Regions from separate parts of the Paenibacillus sp. GD4 genome, predicted to be linked through region 1. Evidence: a T-box and tRNA genes for the amino acid it is inferred to sense, from the RefSeq annotation. Region 1 holds a T-box; the other regions hold tRNA genes.
What was found. The T-box of region 1 lies ahead of tyrS (tyrosine--tRNA ligase). A T-box ahead of a tRNA ligase gene usually reads a tRNA of that ligase, here a tRNA-Tyr.

Region 1 (7,088 bases):
GCATTCAGTCCTTCTCTTATATAAAGGCGGTCCTTCCCGACCACATAGCCTTCAAAGCTCCTGCCTGCCTGTACCGTGACGCCTTGCGACACCACCTGCGTCATCCCCTGAAACGCAAATTGGTCCTTCTCGTTCAAGGCCTGAATGGAGCGCTGCAGCAGCTGCCCATAGGCAGCGGCGCTTTGTTCATTTTCCAACCCGCAGGCACTTAGCAGTAGCAGGGCGATGCCCACTGGAAAAAACCTCAGCCTGCAAATGATTGTCGACATAGGAACCTCCCTGTGACATTTTTTCTATCATTTCCCCCTTTCGGTCGATTATGCACTTGACATAGATCTCCTCTATCTTATAAAATTAGAAGTCGAGATAAACACGTCTTCAGAGCTTATTTGGAGCCGGTTTATGGCGGAAGCTTGTGTCACCCTCATTCGGTTTTATGACTGACAGGACCGCGGCTGGTTCTTCTTGTCAGGTGCTTGCCTTAGGGACAAGCTTTAAATAAAATCGGCGCAATCTTCGCCCGTATAGCATTACACAAATCATTTTCATGACAAAGGAGTCAACAATACATGTCCCGCTACACTGGTCCTAAGTTTAAATTGAGCCGTCGTCTGGGTATCTCCCTGAGCGGCACCGGCAAAGAATTGAAGCGTCCATTCCCTCCAGGTCAACACGGTCCCGGCCAACGTAAGAAGCTGTCCGGCTACGGCGTTCAATTGCAAGAAAAGCAAAAGCTTCGTCACATGTACGGTTTGAACGAGAAGCAATTCCGCAACCTGTTTGACAAAGCCACTAAGCTGCAAGGTATCGCCGGTGAGAACTTCATGTTCCTGCTGGAAAGCCGTCTGGACAACCTTGTATACCGTCTGGGTCTGTCGAACTCCCGTGCAGGTGCTCGTCAGCTCGTAGCTCACGGTCACGTAACTGTCAACGGCAAGAAGGTTGACATCGCTTCTTACCTGGTTCAAACCGGCGATGTTATCGGTCTTCGCGAAAGAAGCCGCAACTTGTCCGTAGTGAAGGAAGCTCTTGCTAACCGCAACTACCTTCCTGCTTACCTCGAGTTCAACGAAGGCGCAATGGAAGGCCGTTTCGTTCGCTTCCCTGAGCGTTCCGAGCTTGCTCAAGAGATCGACGAGAAGCAAATCGTCGAGTTCTACAGCCGTTAATATGGAGAGCCCTGGCATCCTGTGGATGCAGGGCTCTTTTTTTCTTCAGGATATAACGAAGGGCTGCTCCCGGGACAATTAAGCCCGAGAACAGCCCTTTGCTGTTTAAATAAACTTCACCATGTAGTAGTTACGCTTCCCGCGTCGGAGCACCAGGTAGCGCCCTTCGATCCGGTCATCCGAACCAATTCGCTTCTCCAAATCCGTCACCTTATTGCCGTTGATGGAAATCGCTCCGCTCTCGATATCCTGGCGCGCCTGCCGCTTGGATGGAGCCGCCTTGACCTCCACCAGCAGATCAATGAGTCCGATTTCGGTGTTTTCTGCAATCTCCGTCGACGGCACGTCCTTGAACGCTTCCTCGATTTCACTTGCATTCAGCGAACCGACATTGCCGCTAAACAGCACTTCGGAGATTTTGATCGCGCTTTGTACCGCTTCCTTGCCGTGTACCAGCTCAGTCATTTCGCTAGCCAGCACGCGCTGTGCCTCCCGTTTCTCAGGGCTTTCCTTTACCTGAAGTTCCATCTGCTCTATCTCACCAGGGCTGAGGAACGTAAAGTATTTCAGAAACTTAATGACATCATTATCGTCTGTGTTGACCCAGAACTGGTAAAATTGGTACGGCGATGTTTTCGCCGGATCGAGCCATACGGCGCCACCTGCCGTCTTTCCGAACTTCGTGCCGTCACTCTTCGTAATGAGCGGCATGGTCATGCCGAACGCTTGGCGGCTTGTCGTTTTCCCGATCAGCTCAAGACCTGCGGTGATATTCCCCCATTGGTCGCTTCCGCCGATTTGCAACGAGCAGTTGTTGTCCTCATTCAGCTTAAAGAAGTCATAAGCCTGCAAAATCATGTAGCTGAACTCGGTGAACGAAATCCCCTTCTCCAGACGGGAATCAACGGAATCCTTCGCCAGCATGTAGTTTACAGTGAAGTTTTTACCGATATCGCGTAAAAAGCCGATTACGTTCAAATTGCCCAGCCAGTCAAAGTTATTGACCATTTGAGCGGCATTGCCCTCCGCCTCAAAGCTCAAGAAACGAGATAACTGCTGTCTCAGTCTCTCCGTCCATTCCGCTACGATATCACTAGAGTTAAGCGACCTTTCGGTAGACCGTCCGCTCGGATCCCCGATCAAGCCGGTGCCTCCGCCCACAAGCGCAATCGGGATATGTCCGGCCAGCTGAAAGCGGCGCAGCGTCAGAATCGGCAGCAAATGCCCCAGGTGCAGGCTGTCCGCCGTCGGGTCGAAGCCCGCATAAAGCGCGATCGGTCCTTCATTCATTTTTTTCTCCAGACCTTCTCTGTCGGTCATTTGGTGGATCAATCCACGGAACTCCAAATCCTGCAGTAAACTCATTGGCTTCTCTCTCCTTTACAAAATAAAAAAGCCTTCTATCCCAAAGGGACGAGAAGGCTTTGAACTCGCGGTACCACCCTAATTAAAGTCCAGTTCACAAAGCGTGTAACGTAAGGACTTTCACTTGAACGGATAAGGGCCGTGAACCCGATAGAGACTACTGCACGCTTAGCGTGGTTCCCCTCTTCTGCTCCGGACGGTAATTCGGCATAAGGGCTGCCACCGGTTCACACCAGCCACCGGCTCTCTGCTTGACTTGCACCTTACCCTACTCATGTCCATCAACGCATTCCATATGTTAACGTTATTTATACCACAACGTCGAAACGGTTGTCAAACCCGTAGTTCCTAGTTCCTATAGTGTATTGCATAAGCGGCCTCGAGAGTTCATCATCCGGTTATCGGCCGGCAGGTCATAAGAACGTTTGTGTCCATCCATGCGTCACTGTGGTATAATGGGAAAGAATGCTTTTTTTACTTATCGGAGGGACTTGTATTCTATGGAGACAGAAAAGAAGCGAACTGATTATAAAAAAATATTTCTGAGAATCGGTAAATACTGCTGGATCACCTTCAAGGTGCTGTTCGTCATCGGTCTGCTTGGCGGCTTTCTCGCCGGCGGCGCAGGCTTTGGGTATATCACCGCGCTGGTAAAAGACGATCCTGTTCGAAGCAAGGAAATGATGATGGAACAGATGCAGGATAACGCCCTGACCGGTTTCGTTTATTTCCGTGACGATGAGGTCGTCGGTCAGCTTCGTTCGGAGGAGGACCGCCGCCTCGCCGAAATCAATGATATTCCGCAGGTGGTGCTTGATGCGGTATTCGCCATTGAAGACAATGAGTTCTACAATCATATCGGCATCGATTTCAAGGGGCTGGCGCGGGCGGTCGTTCAGAAGCTGCTGAATCAGGATGTGCAAACCGGCGGAAGTACGATCACACAGCAGCTGGCACGCCGTGTCTTCCTGACGCTGGACCGGGATGACAGCCGGAAGGCCAAGGAAATCTTCCTGTCCCTACGGCTCGAGCGCCTTATGTCCAAGGAGGAGATTCTGCTTGCCTACTTGAACAAAATTCCTTACGGCAACGGTGCAGCCGGGTACGGGCTGTATGGCATCAAAGCTGCAGCCAAGGGAGTCTTTAACATTGAGGACCTGAAGGAAATCAATGTGGCCCAGGCGGCTTATCTGGCCGGACTTCCGCAGCAGCCAAGCAATTACTCTACGTTCACGAGCCGCGGGCAATTTGACGGCGCTGCCTTCAAGCGTGCCGTACAGCGCCAGCAGCTTGTTCTAAAGCGGATGCTGGAGGAAAACAAGATCACGGAGCAGCAGTATCAGGAGGCGCTCGCCTTCGACCTGAAGAGCTCGCTTGCCGAGCCGCAGAAGAAGGCTTACACTACCTACCCTTACCTCATGATCGAGGTGGAGAAGGAAGCGGCCAAGGCTCTGCTGCAGGTACAGGAACCGAAGCTGGATCCGCAGAAAAATCCCGAGGCCTATAATGAAGCGCTGAAAAATATGCAAAGCCAGCTGTCCCGCGGCGGCTACCATGTTTATACCACGATTGACAAGCAGATTTACGAGGCGCTGCGCGCTATTGCCGACGAGCCGAAAAACTTTTCTCCGGACGATCCGACGAAAGGCATAGAGCAGATCGGAGCGGTCATGATGGAAAGCAAGACGGGCGCCATTCTGGCTATGATTGAGGGCCGCGACTTTACCAAAGGACAGCTGAACCATGCCACTCAAGCATTCAGGCAGCCCGGGTCTACGATGAAGCCGGTCGCCGCGTACATACCTGCTATGGAAAAGGGCTTGATTCAGCCCGCATCCGTCATCGATGACGTTCCGCTTATTTTGAAGGACGGAACAAAAGCCGGCTACCATATTCCCGAGAACTGGGATGACGGCTATCACGGCTTGATTACGGCGAGGAGAGCATTAAATCAATCGTATAATATTCCTGCCATCAAGCTGTTTGTGGAGGACGTGGGCATTCAGCAGGCTTGGGAATTCGCCAAAAAAATGGGCATCCAGTCCATTACGAAGGACGACTATGTCGCACAGACGGGGGTAATTGGCGGCTTGAAGTACGGCGTGTCCGTTCGCGAGTTGACGAATGCCTATGCAACGATGGGGAACAAAGGCGTTTACAATGAAGCCTTTATGATCCGCAAGATCACCGATTCGCACGGCAAGGTCATTTTCCAGCACGATCTGAAGCCAAGCGTGGCGTTCTCGGAGGAAACCGCCTACTTAATCACGGATATGATGCGCACCGTTGTTACCTCCGGAACGGCGACGGACCTGATGAAGAAATTTAAGTACTATGGAAAGATGCCGATCGTCGGAAAAACGGGCTCTACTCAGGATGACGCAGACGCTTGGTTCATGGGATATACGCCGGATATCACACTCGGCGTATGGGCAGGGTATGACCTACCCATCCATAAGCTGAGCAAGCGGACGGATGGAACGAACCGGGCGAAGAACATCTGGGCTATGGCAATGAATAATGCTATAGATCTGAAGCCCGAGCTGTTTCCTACGAAGAAGTTCGAGCGTCCGGAGGCGATAGTGGAAGCTACCGTATCCAGCGTATCCGGCAAGCTTCCAAGCGAATTAGTTACGAAGTCCAATAAGCTGACCACGGATTTGTTCAATAAAAAATATTTGCCTACGGAAGAAGACAACGCGATGGTCCAGCAGGCTATCATTCCGTTTAACGGAATCAATTATATCGCCCAGCCTGGCACACCGGCCGATTTCGTTAAAGAAAAGCTGGTAATCAAACGTCCGAAATCCGTAAGCTCCCTGTTGAAGGAGCTGTCACAAATCATCAACAGGCTGCCGGCCGATCGGCAGCGACCTCTCGACTTTTATAAGCCGACGGATTATGACGATGACGCCCCTTCTGAGGTTGATCCGCGGTCGGATGACGGGAAGGTGCCGAATGCTCCGACGACTGTAGTGGCAACCCATGCTGAGAACACAAGTACCATTACATTCCAAGCCAGCAATAGCCCGGATACGGTGGGTTACCGTTTATATCGATCGGTTGGCAAAGGTAATTTTGAGCGGATGGCCGGCAAGGTTATCCATGCAGGTAACGAAACCAAGTTTACCGATTCGGGGGCGCCCGGTACGCAAATATACGGCTATTATGTAACTGCAGTAGACGTAGCCGGCAAAGAATCGGCACCGAGCAAGGTCGCTTTCACCGACGGTACCTCAGTGGATCTGTTCTTCATGAACCAGGCAGACGGGAATCCTATGAAGCTTCCTGACAACGGTTCGGCCACGGATCCAGGAAAGCCGACTCCTGGTGGAACGGCGGCAGCGCCGAAAGAAGCCCCTTCCACACCATCCGGGCTTTCCATCAAGTCTAGCGGCGCCGGCATTGAGCTCAAATGGAAAGAAGCTTCGGATAAAGAACAAGTAAAGCAGTACGTCATTTATTTCAGTCAGAAGGAGAATGGCCCCTACACCAAAATCGGTACCGTAAATAATGCAGCGGAGTTTAAGTATTATGCCGCCGAGTATGAAGGATTTTATCGGATCGCAGCCGTGAATGGCGCTGGTGAATCCAAACCAAGCACTCCGGTTCGATATAAGTAAATTGAGTAAAAAGGCTGATTCGTTCTAAGTGACATCACTTAGCGAATCAGCCTTTTTCGATTAATCCTCTATGGTTGACAGATCGCCTGTCGGCAGATTAAGCTCCCAAGCCTTAAGTACACGGCGCATGATTTTCCCGCTTCGTGTCTTCGGCAGCTTATCCTTAAATTCAATTTCACGCGGAGCCGCGTGAGCCGATAGTCCTTCCTTCACGAACTTCGCAATATCCGCTTTAAGCTCATCGGATGGCGCATAGCCTTCACGCAGCGCGATAAACGCCTTGATGATTTCGCCCCGCATAGGATCAGGCTTTCCGATAACGCCTGCCTCAGCAACAGCCGGATGCTCCACCAGCTTGCTTTCTACTTCGAACGGACCTACCCTCTCTCCGGCTGTATTGATGACGTCATCAATACGGCCTTGGAACCAGAAGTATCCGTCAGCGTCCATATACGCAGAATCACCGGAGATGTACCAGCCCGGGATCCGGAAGTATTCTTCGTACTTTGCAGGATTTTTCCAAATCTTGCGCATCATCGAAGGCCAAGGTGTTTTCACGGCCAAGTTGCCCATGCGATATGGAGGAAGCACATTGCCGGCATCGTCAATGATCGCTGCATCCACCCCAGGGATCGGTTTACCCATCGAACCAGGCCGAATCGCCATAGCAGGATAATTACAGATCAGCTGACCCCCGGTCTCCGTCATCCACCAGGTATCATGAATTCGCTGCCCATACACCTTAAGTCCCCAGCGAACAACCTCAGGGTTCAGAGGCTCTCCGACGCTGAGCACATGACGCAGGCTGGAGAGATTAAATTGCTTGACTGCCTCGTCCCCTGCTCCCATCAGCATTCGGAATGCCGTAGGTGCGCTGTACCACACTGTAATGCTATATTTCTCAATGGTCCGGTACCAGTCCTGAGGACTG
Region 2 (7,088 bases), 1.4 Mb from region 1:
GGCTCCTCAAGCTCCAAAAAAGTTGCCCTTACCTTTGACGACGCACCGGATACAACCTTTACTCCCCAAGTTCTGGATACATTGAAAAAACACAAGGTAAAGGCCACTTTCTTCCTTGTCGGAACTCAAGCGGCCAAGCATCCGGATATGGTAAAGCGGATTGTCAGCGAAGGTCATGTGATCGGAAACCATACATATGACCATAAGCTGCTTACGAAATTGTCGGATGATGCCTTCCAGCAGGAAATTATGAGAACCCAATCGATACTAGAGAAGCTCTGCGGCTATACACCACGTCTTATCCGACCACCTTATGGGGAAATCAGCGAATCCCAGCTGTTATGGGCCTCTGAGCATAATTACCGTATAGTCAATTGGAATGTGGATTCCAACGACTGGCGCCAGCTGTCAGAATCGCAAGTTTCAGACAATATTTTGAAACATACCAAAGCGGGTTCTATTGTGCTCCAGCATTCCGGCGGCGGTCCGGGACAAGATCTTTCCGGCACGGTGAACGCCCTGCCTCATGTCATCCAAACACTACAGTCACGCGGGTATAAGCTTGTCACGTTACCGGATCTGCTCGGCGAATCCAGGAAAAAGTAAGATTTCTTACATGGAAAAAAGCCCGGGAATCTTATTAGATAAGATTCTCGGGCTTTTGATGCCGGTGAAGGGACTCGAACCCCCACGGTTTCCCTCACGATTTTGAGTCGCGCGCGTCTGCCAATTCCGCCACACCGGCTAATGGCGTGCCCTAAGAGATTCGAACTCCTGACCTTTTGATTCGTAGTCAAACGCTCTATCCGGCTGAGCTAAGGGCACACAATATGAAGTTGCTAAAGTGCCGAAGACCGGACTTGAACCGGTACGGTGGTCACCCACCGCAGGATTTTAAGTCCTGTGCGTCTGCCGATTCCGCCACTCCGGCTTAAAAGAATGGAGGCGCCACCCAGATTCGAACTGGGGGTAAAGCTTTTGCAGAGCTCTGCCTTACCACTTGGCTATGGCGCCATGAAAAAAATTATGGAGCGGAAGACGGGACTCGAACCCGCGACCCTCGCCTTGGCAAGGCGATGCTCTACCACTGAGCCACTTCCGCATAATATAAAACTGGGGATCTAGGATTCGAACCTAGGCATGACGGAGTCAAAGTCCGTTGCCTTACCGCTTGGCTAATCCCCATCAAAGGTTTAATTAAAATGGGGCGATCGAAGGGAATTGAACCCTCGAATGTCGGAGCCACAATCCGATGCGTTAGCCACTTCGCCACGACCGCCACAGCTGAGACAGAAAAAAATTGGCAGGGGCAGCAGGAATCGAACCCACACCAAAGGTTTTGGAGACCTTTGTTCTACCTTTAAACTATGCCCCTAAATGAACTGGTGGAGGCTGATGGATTCGAACCACCGAACTCGTACGAGAACAGATTTACAGTCTGCTGCGTTTGGCCACTTCGCTAAGCCTCCAGGTAAAGCAATGGTGCCGCCGAGAGGACTTGAACCCCCAACCTACTGATTACAAGTCAGTTGCTCTACCAATTGAGCTACAGCGGCAAGTATGAAATTATAAAGGTGGCTCGGGACGGAATCGAACCGCCGACACGAGGATTTTCAGTCCTCTGCTCTACCGACTGAGCTACCGAGCCTAGTTAAAATAAAAAATGGCGGAGCCGACGGGATTCGAACCCGCGGTCTCCTGCGTGACAGGCAGGCATGTTAGGCCTCTACACCACGGCTCCGCAATAAAAATTGGTTGCGGGGGCAGGATTTGAACCTGCGGCCTTCGGGTTATGAGCCCGACGAGCTACCGGGCTGCTCCACCCCGCGTCGTGTAAATCTTATATGGTGGAGGCTGACGGGATCGAACCGCCGACCCTCTGCTTGTAAGGCAGATGCTCTCCCAGCTGAGCTAAGCCTCCAGGTATTGCTATGACCCGTAGGGGATACTCATCACTACGTGATGAGACTGCGAAGTATCGCTATCGAAGCTTATGCTCCGACGAACCCAAGGGTTCTCATTAAAGGGTATTGCTATGACCCGTAGGGGATTCGAACCCCTGTTACCTCCGTGAAAGGGAGGTGTCTTAACCCCTTGACCAACGGGCCTTATAACTCTTTCTTAATAAGGTATTGCTACGGAGAGAGAGGGATTCGAACCCTCGAGACGCTTGTGACGCCTACACGATTTCCAATCGTGCTCCTTCGGCCAGCTCGGACACCTCTCCATATGGCTCCCCGAACAGGACTCGAACCTGTGACAACTCGATTAACAGTCGAGTGCTCTACCAACTGAGCTATCAGGGAATAATGTTTCAAAGCGACTTGCGCCTTGAAAACTGGATTCGAAACTTCAGCAAATGTCATATGCTTTATAGGATAAGCCCTCGACCGATTAGTATTCGTCAGCTCCACACGTTGCCGCGCTTCCACCCCGAACCTATCTACCTCGTCGTCTACAAGGGGTCTTACATACTGGGAAATCTCATCTTGAGGGGGGCTTCACGCTTAGATGCTTTCAGCGCTTATCCCTTCCGTACTTGGCTATCCAGCCGTGCCTCTGGCGAGACAACTGGTACACCAGCGGTACGTCCATCCCGGTCCTCTCGTACTAAGGACAGCTCCTCTCAAATTTCCTACGCCCGCGACAGATAGGGACCGAACTGTCTCACGACGTTCTGAACCCAGCTCGCGTACCGCTTTAATGGGCGAACAGCCCAACCCTTGGGACCTACTTCAGCCCCAGGATGCGATGAGCCGACATCGAGGTGCCAAACCTCCCCGTCGATGTGGACTCTTGGGGGAGATAAGCCTGTTATCCCCAGGGTAGCTTTTATCCGTTGAGCGATGGCCCTTCCATTCGGTACCACCGGATCACTAAGCCCGACTTTCGTCCCTGCTCGACCTGTTTGTCTCGCAGTCAAGCTCCCTTATGCCTTTGCACTCTTCGAATGATTTCCAACCATTCTGAGGGAACCTTGGGGCGCCTCCGTTACTCTTTAGGAGGCGACCGCCCCAGTCAAACTGCCTACCTGACACTGTCCCCACACCAGCTAATGGTGCCAGGTTAGAACTCCGATACGATCAGGGTGGTATCCCAACGGCGCCTCCACCGAAGCTGGCGCTCCGGCTTCCTAGGCTCCCACCTATCCTGTACAGATCGTACCAAAGTCCAATATCAAGCTGCAGTAAAGCTCCATGGGGTCTTTCCGTCTTGTCGCGGGTAACCTGCATCTTCACAGGTATTAAAATTTCACCGGATCTCTCGTCGAGACAGCGCCCAAGTCGTTACGCCATTCGTGCGGGTCAGAATTTACCTGACAAGGAATTTCGCTACCTTAGGACCGTTATAGTTACGGCCGCCGTTTACTGGGGCTTCGGTTCACAGCTTCGGGTTTAACCCCTAACCGCTCCCCTTAACCTTCCAGCACCGGGCAGGCGTCAGCCCGTATACTTCGCCTTGCGGCTTCGCACAGACCTGTGTTTTTGCTAAACAGTCGCTTGGGCCTTTTCACTGCGGCCCCCTCGGGCTATTCACCCTACCGAGGCACCCCTTCTCCCGAAGTTACGGGGTCATTTTGCCGAGTTCCTTAACGAGAGTTCTTCCGAGCGCCTTAGCATGCTCTGCTCGCCTACCTGTGTCGGTTTGCGGTACGGGCACCTTCTCCCTGGCTAGAGGCTTTTCTTGGCAGCTTGAACTCATGACCTTCGCTACTTGAATTTCGCTCCCCATCACAGCCCAGCCTTACGGTTAGCGGATTTGCCTACTAACCAGCCTCGCTGCTTGGACGGACATCCATCAGTCCGCGTCACTATCCTTCTGCGTCACCCCATTGCTCATAACGGTTCACGGTGGTACAGGAATTTCAACCTGTTGTCCTTCGACTACGCCTTTCGGCCTCGCCTTAGGTCCCGACTTACCCTGAGCGGACGAACCTTCCTCAGGAACCCTTAGGCTTACGGCGGACAAGATTCTCACTTGTCTTTTCGTTACTCATACCGGCATTCTCACTTGTAACCGCTCCAGCTGTCCTCACGATCAACCTTCACCGCTGTTACAACGCTCCCCTACTGCCCATAATTGGACTCATAGCTTCGGTGGTGTGTTTAGCCCCGTTACATTTTCGGCGCAGAGTCACTCGACCAGTGAGCTATTACGCACTCTTTCAATGGTGGCTGCTTCTAAGCCAACATCCTGGTTGTCTTTGCAACTCCACATCCTTTCCCACTTAACACACACTTGGGGACCTTAGCTGATGATCTGGGCTGTTTCCCTCTTGACAATGGATCTTAGCACTCACTGTCTGACTCCCGGGTTAAAGTCTGCGGCATTCAGAGTTTGACTGGACTTGGTAACCCTTGGCGGGCCCCGCACCCAATCAGTGCTTTACCTCCGCGACTCATCACCCGAGGCTAGCCCTAAAGCTATTTCGGGGAGAACCAGCTATCTCCGAGTTCGATTGGAATTTCTCCGCTACCCCCACCTCATCCCCGAATTTTTCAACATTCGTGGGTTCGGGCCTCCAGTGCGTGTTACCGCACCTTCACCCTGGACAGGGGTAGATCACACGGTTTCGGGTCTACGTCTACGTACTTATTCGCCCTATTCAGACTCGCTTTCGCTGCGGCTCCGGCTTCTCACCTTAACCTTGCGCGTAAACGTAACTCGCCGGTTCATTCTACAAAAGGCACGCCATCACTCATTAACGAGCTCTGACTTCTTGTAAGCACACGGTTTCAGGTTCTTTTTCACTCCGCTCCCGCGGTTCTTTTCACCTTTCCCTCACGGTACTGCTTCACTATCGGTCACCAGGGAGTATTTAGCCTTGGCAGATGGTCCTGCCGGATTCCGACGGGGTTTCACGTGTCCCGCCGTACTCAGGATCCGTCTAGAGTCTCGGTTGCTTTCGGTTACGGGGCTGTTACCCACTTTGGCCGGCCTTTCCAGACCTGTTCGCCTACCAACCTGCACTCACATTGACGTCCTACAACCCCAAGGGGCAAGCCCCTTGGTTTGGGCTGTTCCGCTTTCGCTCGCCGCTACTGACGGAATCACTTTTGTTTTCTTTTCCTGAGGGTACTTAGATGTTTCAGTTCCCCTCGTCTGCCTCCTACACAGCTATGTATTCACTGTGTGGTACGTGAGTATTACCTCACGCGGGTTCCCCCATTCGGACATCCCCGGATCAAAGCCTGCTTACGGCTCCCCGAGGCATTTCGTCGTTCGCCACGTCCTTCTTCGGCTCCTGGTGCCTAGGCATCCTCCGTGTGCTCTTATTAGCTTAACCAATCGTTCGAATGATCTTGGTTCTCCGTTCCGTTGCGCTACGCACAAAGTCACTCCAAACTCAAGACATTCTCACTAGCAGCTAAAAGATTGATGATTTCGCATGCGCTCAATCATCACATCGTATAGATGTTTCGACATTTTGCTTTGTTTCGATATCCAGTTTTCAAGGAACAAGCGGAAAAACATCTTACCACGCTGCTACCGAAGTATCAAGTGGTAGGTTATGGTGGAGCCAAGCGGGATCGAACCGCTGACCTCCTGCTTGCAAGGCAGGCGCTCTCCCAGCTGAGCTATGGCCCCAAGAAAGTATTAAGTTTATGGTGGGCCCTAGTGGACTCGAACCACCGACCTCACCCTTATCAGGGGTGCGCTCTAACCAGCTGAGCTAAGGGCCCATATTACTATATGATCCACCAAAGTGGAATCGCTTGGCGACGTTCTACTCTCCCAGGACCCTTCGGTCCAAGTACCATCGACGCTGGAAGGCTTAACGGTCGTGTTCGGTATGGGTACGCGTGGTTCCCTTCCGCCATCATCACCAAACGATTTACTTGAAAGGCATTGCACCTTTCAAAACTGAACAACGAGGAGAGTGAGCTCGCTGCAACTGTTACATCGCGGAACGATGTCAGTTGTCAGCTATTATGTCCGATGGCCTGCAGCCATCATGGACTCCATAGAAAGGAGGTGATCCAGCCGCACCTTCCGATACGGCTACCTTGTTACGACTTCACCCCAATCATCTACCCCACCTTCGGCGGCTGGCTCCTTGCGGTTACCCCACCGACTTCGGGTGTTGTAAACTCTCGTGGTGTGACGGGCGGTGTGTACAAGACCCGGGAACGTATTCACCGCGGCATGCTGATCCGCGATTACTAGCAATTCCGACTTCATGCAGGCGAGTTGCAGCCTGCAATCCGAACTGAGACCGGCTTCTAAGGATTCGCTCCGGATCGCTCCTTCGCTGCCCGTTGTACCGGCCATTGTAGTACGTGTGTAGCCCAGGTCATAAGGGGCATGATGATTTGACGTCATCCCCACCTTCCTCCGGTTTGTCACCGGCAGTCACTTCAGAGTGCCCAACTCAATGCTGGCAACTGAAATCAAGGGTTGCGCTCGTTGCGGGACTTAACCCAACATCTCACGACACGAGCTGACGACAACCATGCACCACCTGTCTCCTCTGTCCCGAAGGCCTGCCCTATCTCTAGGACATTCAGAGGGATGTCAAGACCTGGTAAGGTTCTTCGCGTTGCTTCGAATTAAACCACATACTCCACTGCTTGTGCGGGTCCCCGTCAATTCCTTTGAGTTTCACTCTTGCGAGCGTACTCCCCAGGCGGAGTGCTTACTGTGTTTACTTCGGCACCAAGGGTATCGAAACCCCTAACACCTAGCACTCATCGTTTACGGCGTGGACTACCAGGGTATCTAATCCTGTTTGCTCCCCACGCTTTCGCGCCTCAGCGTCAGTTACAGTCCAGAAAGTCGCCTTCGCCACTGGTGTTCCTCCACATCTCTACGCATTTCACCGCTACACGTGGAATTCCACTTTCCTCTCCTGCACTCAAGTCTCCCAGTTTTCAGTGCGAACCAGGGTTGAGCCCTGGGCTTAAACACCAAACTTAAAAGACCGCCTGCGCGCGCTTTACGCCCAATAATTCCGGACAACGCTTGCCCCCTACGTATTACCGCGGCTGCTGGCACGTAGTTAGCCGGGGCTTTCTTCTCAGGTACCGTCATTTCCAGGGCAGTTACTCCCCGGAACGTTCTTCCCTGGCAACAGAGCTTTACGATCC
Region 3 (7,088 bases), on a different contig from region 1:
GTGACTTTGTGCGTAGCGCAACGGAACGGAGAACCAAGATCATTCGAACGATTGGTTAAGCTAATAAGAGCACACGGAGGATGCCTAGGCACCAGGAGCCGAAGAAGGACGTGGCGAACGACGAAATGCCTCGGGGAGCCGTAAGCAGGCTTTGATCCGGGGATGTCCGAATGGGGGAACCCGCGTGAGGTAATACTCACGTACCACACAGTGAATACATAGCTGTGTAGGAGGCAGACGAGGGGAACTGAAACATCTAAGTACCCTCAGGAAAAGAAAACAAAAGTGATTCCGTCAGTAGCGGCGAGCGAAAGCGGAACAGCCCAAACCAAGGGGCTTGCCCCTTGGGGTTGTAGGACGTCAATGTGAGTGCAGGTTGGTAGGCGAACAGGTCTGGAAAGGCCGGCCAAAGTGGGTAACAGCCCCGTAACCGAAAGCAACCGAGACTCTAGACGGATCCTGAGTACGGCGGGACACGTGAAACCCCGTCGGAATCCGGCAGGACCATCTGCCAAGGCTAAATACTCCCTGGTGACCGATAGTGAAGCAGTACCGTGAGGGAAAGGTGAAAAGAACCGCGGGAGCGGAGTGAAAAAGAACCTGAAACCGTGTGCTTACAAGAAGTCAGAGCTCGTTAATGAGTGATGGCGTGCCTTTTGTAGAATGAACCGGCGAGTTACGTTTACGCGCAAGGTTAAGGTGAGAAGCCGGAGCCGCAGCGAAAGCGAGTCTGAATAGGGCGAATAAGTACGTAGACGTAGACCCGAAACCGTGTGATCTACCCCTGTCCAGGGTGAAGGTGCGGTAACACGCACTGGAGGCCCGAACCCACGAATGTTGAAAAATTCGGGGATGAGGTGGGGGTAGCGGAGAAATTCCAATCGAACTCGGAGATAGCTGGTTCTCCCCGAAATAGCTTTAGGGCTAGCCTCGGGTGATGAGTCGCGGAGGTAAAGCACTGATTGGGTGCGGGGCCCGCCAAGGGTTACCAAGTCCAGTCAAACTCTGAATGCCGCAGACTTTAACCCGGGAGTCAGACAGTGAGTGCTAAGATCCATTGTCAAGAGGGAAACAGCCCAGATCATCAGCTAAGGTCCCCAAGTGTGTGTTAAGTGGGAAAGGATGTGGAGTTGCAAAGACAACCAGGATGTTGGCTTAGAAGCAGCCACCATTGAAAGAGTGCGTAATAGCTCACTGGTCGAGTGACTCTGCGCCGAAAATGTAACGGGGCTAAACACACCACCGAAGCTATGAGTCCATATATGGGCAGTAGGGGAGCGTTGTAACAGCAGTGAAGGTTGATCGTGAGGACAGCTGGAGCGGTTACAAGTGAGAATGCCGGTATGAGTAACGAAAAGACAAGTGAGAATCTTGTCCGCCGTAAGCCTAAGGGTTCCTGAGGAAGGTTCGTCCGCTCAGGGTAAGTCGGGACCTAAGGCGAGGCCGAAAGGCGTAGTCGAAGGACAACAGGTTGAAATTCCTGTACCACCGTGAACCGTTATGAGCAATGGGGTGACGCAGAAGGATAGTGACGCGGACTGATGGATGTCCGTCCAAGCAGCGAGGCTGGTTAGTAGGCAAATCCGCTAACCGAAAGGCTGGGCTGTGATGGGGAGCGAAATTCAAGTAGCGAAGGTCATGAGTTCAAGCTGCCAAGAAAAGCCTCTAGCCAGGGAGAAGGTGCCCGTACCGCAAACCGACACAGGTAGGCGAGCAGAGCATGCTAAGGCGCTCGGAAGAACTCTCGTTAAGGAACTCGGCAAAATGACCCCGTAACTTCGGGAGAAGGGGTGCCTCGGTAGGGTGAATAGCCCGAGGGGGCCGCAGTGAAAAGGCCCAAGCGACTGTTTAGCAAAAACACAGGTCTGTGCGAAGCCGCAAGGCGAAGTATACGGGCTGACGCCTGCCCGGTGCTGGAAGGTTAAGGGGAGCGGTTAGGGGTTAAACCCGAAGCTGTGAACCGAAGCCCCAGTAAACGGCGGCCGTAACTATAACGGTCCTAAGGTAGCGAAATTCCTTGTCAGGTAAATTCTGACCCGCACGAATGGCGTAACGACTTGGGCGCTGTCTCGACGAGAGATCCGGTGAAATTTTAATACCTGTGAAGATGCAGGTTACCCGCGACAAGACGGAAAGACCCCATGGAGCTTTACTGCAGCTTGATATTGGACTTTGGTACGATCTGTACAGGATAGGTGGGAGCCTAGGAAGCCGGAGCGCCAGCTTCGGTGGAGGCGCCGTTGGGATACCACCCTGATCGTATCGGAGTTCTAACCTGGCACCCTGATCGGGTGCGGGGACAGTGTCAGGTAGGCAGTTTGACTGGGGCGGTCGCCTCCTAAAGAGTAACGGAGGCGCCCCAAGGTTCCCTCAGAATGGTTGGAAATCATTCGAAGAGTGCAAAGGCATAAGGGAGCTTGACTGCGAGACGTACAGGTCGAGCAGGGACGAAAGTCGGGCTTAGTGATCCGGTGGTACCGAATGGAAGGGCCATCGCTCAACGGATAAAAGCTACCCTGGGGATAACAGGCTTATCTCCCCCAAGAGTCCACATCGACGGGGAGGTTTGGCACCTCGATGTCGGCTCATCGCATCCTGGGGCTGAAGTAGGTCCCAAGGGTTGGGCTGTTCGCCCATTAAAGCGGTACGCGAGCTGGGTTCAGAACGTCGTGAGACAGTTCGGTCCCTATCTGTCGCGGGCGTAGGAAATTTGAGAGGAGCTGTCCTTAGTACGAGAGGACCGGGATGGACGTACCGCTGGTGTACCAGTTGTCTCGCCAGAGGCACGGCTGGATAGCCAAGTACGGAAGGGATAAGCGCTGAAAGCATCTAAGCGTGAAGCCCCCCTCAAGATGAGATTTCCCAGTATGTAAGACCCCTTGTAGACGACGAGGTGGATAGGTTCGGGGTGGAAGCGCGGCAACGTGTGGAGCTGACGAATACTAATCGGTCGAGGGCTTATCCTATAAAGCATATGACATTTGCTGAAGTTTCGAATCCAGTTTTCAAGGTGCAAGCCTTGATGGATATTTTCTAACGAAAAATCCGGTTTGGTGATGATGGCGGAAGGGAACCACGCGTACCCATACCGAACACGACCGTTAAGCCTTCCAGCGTCGATGGTACTTGGACCGAAGGGTCCTGGGAGAGTAGAACGTCGCCAAGCACGAGCTCCCACGTTTGTGGGAGTTTTTAGTTTCAAGGGCCCTTAGCTCAGCTGGTTAGAGCGCACCCCTGATAAGGGTGAGGTCGGTGGTTCGAGTCCACTAGGGCCCACCAACACTCGACAGATTATCGAGCTGTAACAAGTTCGAGTTCTATTCGGGAAGCCATATATGGAGAAGTGTCCGAGCTGGCCGAAGGAGCACGATTGGAAATCGTGTAGGCGTCACAAGCGTCTCGAGGGTTCGAATCCCTCCTTCTCCGTTTGAAGGCCCGTTGGTCAAGGGATTAAGAAGCTTCGATAGCGATACTTCGCATCTTATCAGACAGTGATGAGTATCCCCTACGGGTCACCCCACATCTGGAGGCTTAGCTCAGCTGGGAGAGCATCTGCCTTACAAGCAGAGGGTCGGCGGTTCGATCCCGTCAGCCTCCACCATATAAGAAATACACGACGCGGGGTGGAGCAGCCCGGTAGCTCGTCGGGCTCATAACCCGAAGGCCGCAGGTTCAAATCCTGCCCCCGCAACCAATTATCGCGGAGCCGTGGTGTAGAGGCCTAACATGCCTGCCTGTCACGCAGGAGACCGCGGGTTCGAATCCCGTCGGCTCCGCCATTTCACACGGAGGCTTAGCGAAGTGGCCAAACGCAGCAGACTGTAAATCTGTTCTCGTACGAGTTCGGTGGTTCGAATCCATCAGCCTCCACCAGTTAGTTTTTGACTCCCTTACTTTTATGGCGGTCGTGGCGAAGTGGCTAACGCACCGGATTGTGGCTCCGGCATTCGAGGGTTCAATTCCCTTCGATCGCCCTTTAATCAGTAGTGGGGATTAGCCAAGCGGTAAGGCAACGGACTTTGACTCCGTCATGCCTAGGTTCGAATCCTAGATCCCCAGTGTATCTCATGAGTCATTAGCTCAGTCGGTAGAGCACCTGACTTTTAATCAGGGTGTCGTAGGTTCGAGTCCTACATGACTCACTTTTTATGCGGTTGTGGTGGAATGGCAGACACGCTATCTTGAGGGGGTAGTGGGCGTACGCTCGTGGAGGTTCGAGTCCTCTCAACCGCACCATCAACTCTATATGCAGTCGTGGCGGAATTGGCAGACGCGCTAGATTCAGGTTCTAGTGGTGTAACAGCCGTGGAGGTTCGAGTCCTCTCGACTGCATTCTTGCGGAAGTGGCTCAGTGGTAGAGCATCGCCTTGCCAAGGCGAGGGTCGCGGGTTCGAGTCCCGTCTTCCGCTTTGGTTTTTCTTTTGGCACCATAGCCAAGTGGTAAGGCAGAGCTCTGCAAAAGCTTTACCCCCAGTTCGAATCTGGTTGGTGCCTTTCTTTCATGTGCCCTTAGCTCAGCCGGATAGAGCGTTTGACTACGAATCAAAAGGTCGGGAGTTCGAATCTCTCAGGGCACGCCATAATAAGCCGGTATGGCGGAATTGGCAGACGCGCGCGACTCAAAATCGTGAGGGAAACCGTGGGGGTTCAAGTCCCTCTACCGGCATATATTTCGGGACGTAGCTCAGCTTGGTAGAGCACCTGGTTTGGGACCAGGGGGTCGCATGTTCAAATCGTGTCGTCCCGACCATGTGCGGATGTAGTTCAATGGTAGAACTCCAGCCTTCCAAGCTGGTAGCGTGGGTTCGATTCCCATCATCCGCTCCATTACATACAAAAAATACAGCCGCGGAGGTTATCCGCGGCTTTTTTGATTTTCTGCGTGCCTACCCGGTCTGAGTCTGGTTAGAATTGTTTTCATGCTGCAGCGGCTTTCAATCGTTCAAAACGGCAATGTCGATTTGACGAAACCGTTCTTGATCGGCAATCATGTCGATCTCGGTGATCTTGCCATTCGCTACCTTAAGTTCGAGCAAGAAGAGCAGTCTTCCGCGAGGAGCTACGATGGCGCCCACAGATCCGTTCACAAGCACCGGTCCGCACCCTGGGCACGACCAGCGAATTGCTTGGCCACCGCTTCCGAGCCTAGAACAACCGGAACACTGGCTACCGGCGCAAAGCGGTGTCGTTCCGGAGCACGACATTCGGGCCAATACCGTGAGAAGCTTCCTAAAGTCACCGCCGCGCGATGCGGCAAGGAACGCTTCGACAAGCTCTCGTTTTTGCTTGAGCTCCGCTGTTCCCGAGATTGAACCGACACCCTGAACCCGTCGGCGCGCACGGCTCGCAAGCTGTCTTGCTGAGGCCTCGTTACGCCCTATAATGGGAGCGATCTTCGAGAAAGCATCGCAAGACCGACTAAATCAGCCATTAGCGCTTCGTGCTCAGGGTCGCTTCCGTCATGTCGACTAGTAACCGGTTCGGGCAGACCCACCTTTGCAAGTTCCTCCCGCCTCGTTTTACGAGATCGCAGCATATCAAGACATACTCTGGAGACGATGGTTGTCAGCCATCCCCCCATATTTTCGACTCCGCTAGTATTGGTGCGACTAAGACGTATCCATGACTCTTGTACAGCGTCGTCCGCTTCGCTTAGAGATCCCAACATCCGGTATGCCGCCGCCTGCAGGTGATATCGGTGCGACTCGAACTGTTCCGCAAGCCAGTTGCAATCGTCCATGTGCACATTCCTTCCTTATTTCCATTTACTTATATGTCGTATGCAACTCAGGAGATGTGACGGGATGTTCGCAAAAGTTTATTACCGAATCCGGTCACGTTATCCAGCCCACTTCCGACATAGTAAGTGACAAGGGAAACCGGCCGGTATGAAAAAAATCATCGGTGTCCCGGTTAATAATATGTAAACTAAGGAAATGGTTGTTGTGAGTACGAGTTTGATCCCTTTTCTTGAAATGGACCGCAGCGCTAATCAGGCTATCGATTTTTACGTGAATGCGCTGGATGCCAAGGTTGTCTATGCACTGCTATTTGGCGATATGCCGTGAAATCCGGACGCCCTGCTGCCTCCTGAAAAGAAAGACTTGATCAACTTCGCCGTCTTAAAGATCGGTGATACGGTGACCATCGTAGTTCAAACCAACGACAAAGACGAAGCTACCCAATATTCTGAGGCATGGAAAGAGGGCGGTCAAGTCAACGAAACGCTGCAAGCAAGTTTCTTCAGCCCCGCTTATGGCAATGTAACCGATAAATTCGGTGTCACCTTCCGGATCCTAGCCAAAGGTCGCCAGTGATTTTCCCTCAAAGTCCTCCTTGCACGAACTGCCGGAAAGGCAGCGGCTCTTTCACATATTCTGAGGAAGGGTCGCTTGTTTTATAAACCGGAAATACCTAAGGGGACTCCTTCAATTGATTTGACTCCCGGCGCCGCCAACAAATGATTACCAAGGACATGGCAACTACCGTGAGGATCATCCCAAGCACCCGAAATCCCCCGAAGCTGAACTTATCTCCCATTACGATGCCAATCAGCAACGAAGAGAGAATGGTTCCCAGGTATCTTGATGTATTGAATAATCCGGAGGCTACACCGATTATTTCCTTTGGGGCACTCTGGAACAAAGCCGCTTGCATACCGACATTGTTCAACCCGTTGCTGACACCGAATGCAGCTAAAGCCAAACACACACTGATAACCGATGAAGCTTGATTCAATGTCACGATCCATACTGACCCCAAGGTCATCAGGATTGCCGATACGAGCAATGCCGGGCGGGGTCCTGATTTATCGACCCATCGTCCTGCCAGCGGAGAAGCAATGAGCGAGCACAAACCTAAGCTTAACATGAGAATCCCTGTATGGAGCTCGCTGACGTGACGTACTATTTGCAAATAAGAGGGAAGCCCGAAAAAGACCGAGTAAAAAAGTACATTAACAAGCATGAATTCGACATTGATCCAAGTCATCGCTGGATAGTTTGCAAATGTCCGCAAAGGAACAAAGGGCGAAGCCGTTTGAAGCTCATGCCGAATGAAAGCTCCCAGTAGAGCAAGCCCTATCAGTC

Region 2: it has a tRNA-Tyr gene. The T-box ahead of tyrS (tyrosine--tRNA ligase) is inferred to sense a tRNA for this amino acid. The anticodon was not compared.
Region 3: it has a tRNA-Tyr gene. The T-box ahead of tyrS (tyrosine--tRNA ligase) is inferred to sense a tRNA for this amino acid. The anticodon was not compared.

What each region holds. Positions count from the first base shown of each region.
Region 1 covers NZ_JAVCYK010000001.1:4,722,332-4,729,419, reverse strand. Annotated here, with positions in the region: gene RAC89_RS22345 (hypothetical protein) at 1-269, opposite strand, end outside; gene rpsD (30S ribosomal protein S4) at 570-1,169, shown strand; gene tyrS (tyrosine--tRNA ligase) at 1,275-2,534, opposite strand; T-box leader at 2,576-2,828, opposite strand; gene RAC89_RS22330 (transglycosylase domain-containing protein) at 3,035-6,157, shown strand; gene acsA (acetate--CoA ligase) at 6,218-7,088, opposite strand, start outside.
Region 2 covers NZ_JAVCYK010000001.1:3,301,164-3,308,251, reverse strand. Annotated here, with positions in the region: gene RAC89_RS15985 (polysaccharide deacetylase family protein) at 1-606, shown strand, start outside; tRNA gene RAC89_RS15980 (tRNA-Leu) at 666-745, opposite strand; tRNA gene RAC89_RS15975 (tRNA-Arg) at 749-825, opposite strand; tRNA gene RAC89_RS15970 (tRNA-Leu) at 846-931, opposite strand; tRNA gene RAC89_RS15965 (tRNA-Cys) at 941-1,014, opposite strand; tRNA gene RAC89_RS15960 (tRNA-Gly) at 1,028-1,102, opposite strand; tRNA gene RAC89_RS15955 (tRNA-Gln) at 1,114-1,185, opposite strand; tRNA gene RAC89_RS15950 (tRNA-His) at 1,204-1,279, opposite strand; tRNA gene RAC89_RS15945 (tRNA-Trp) at 1,302-1,375, opposite strand; tRNA gene RAC89_RS15940 (tRNA-Tyr) at 1,384-1,469, opposite strand; tRNA gene RAC89_RS15935 (tRNA-Thr) at 1,481-1,556, opposite strand; tRNA gene RAC89_RS15930 (tRNA-Phe) at 1,576-1,648, opposite strand; tRNA gene RAC89_RS15925 (tRNA-Asp) at 1,665-1,741, opposite strand; tRNA gene RAC89_RS15920 (tRNA-Met) at 1,753-1,829, opposite strand; tRNA gene RAC89_RS15915 (tRNA-Val) at 1,846-1,921, opposite strand; tRNA gene RAC89_RS15910 (tRNA-Glu) at 2,037-2,108, opposite strand; tRNA gene RAC89_RS15905 (tRNA-Ser) at 2,139-2,227, opposite strand; tRNA gene RAC89_RS15900 (tRNA-Asn) at 2,231-2,306, opposite strand; rRNA gene RAC89_RS15895 (23S ribosomal RNA) at 2,375-5,287, opposite strand; tRNA gene RAC89_RS15890 (tRNA-Ala) at 5,514-5,589, opposite strand; tRNA gene RAC89_RS15885 (tRNA-Ile) at 5,608-5,684, opposite strand; rRNA gene rrf (5S ribosomal RNA) at 5,716-5,832, opposite strand; rRNA gene RAC89_RS15875 (16S ribosomal RNA) at 5,970-7,088, opposite strand, start outside.
Region 3 covers NZ_JAVCYK010000002.1:1,203,494-1,210,581, reverse strand. Annotated here, with positions in the region: rRNA gene RAC89_RS28195 (23S ribosomal RNA) at 54-2,966, shown strand; rRNA gene rrf (5S ribosomal RNA) at 3,050-3,166, shown strand; tRNA gene RAC89_RS28185 (tRNA-Ile) at 3,203-3,279, shown strand; tRNA gene RAC89_RS28180 (tRNA-Ser) at 3,338-3,426, shown strand; tRNA gene RAC89_RS28175 (tRNA-Val) at 3,526-3,601, shown strand; tRNA gene RAC89_RS28170 (tRNA-Met) at 3,618-3,694, shown strand; tRNA gene RAC89_RS28165 (tRNA-Asp) at 3,703-3,779, shown strand; tRNA gene RAC89_RS28160 (tRNA-Tyr) at 3,788-3,873, shown strand; tRNA gene RAC89_RS28155 (tRNA-His) at 3,902-3,974, shown strand; tRNA gene RAC89_RS28150 (tRNA-Gln) at 3,988-4,059, shown strand; tRNA gene RAC89_RS28145 (tRNA-Lys) at 4,070-4,142, shown strand; tRNA gene RAC89_RS28140 (tRNA-Leu) at 4,151-4,236, shown strand; tRNA gene RAC89_RS28135 (tRNA-Leu) at 4,249-4,332, shown strand; tRNA gene RAC89_RS28130 (tRNA-Gly) at 4,338-4,409, shown strand; tRNA gene RAC89_RS28125 (tRNA-Cys) at 4,424-4,494, shown strand; tRNA gene RAC89_RS28120 (tRNA-Arg) at 4,504-4,580, shown strand; tRNA gene RAC89_RS28115 (tRNA-Leu) at 4,587-4,666, shown strand; tRNA gene RAC89_RS28110 (tRNA-Pro) at 4,674-4,750, shown strand; tRNA gene RAC89_RS28105 (tRNA-Gly) at 4,754-4,827, shown strand; gene RAC89_RS28100 (hypothetical protein) at 4,935-5,075, opposite strand; gene RAC89_RS28095 (hypothetical protein) at 5,084-5,320, opposite strand; gene RAC89_RS28090 (sigma factor) at 5,378-5,668, opposite strand; gene RAC89_RS28085 (VOC family protein) at 5,946-6,068, shown strand; gene RAC89_RS28080 (VOC family protein) at 6,105-6,317, shown strand; gene RAC89_RS28075 (MFS transporter) at 6,415-7,088, opposite strand, start outside.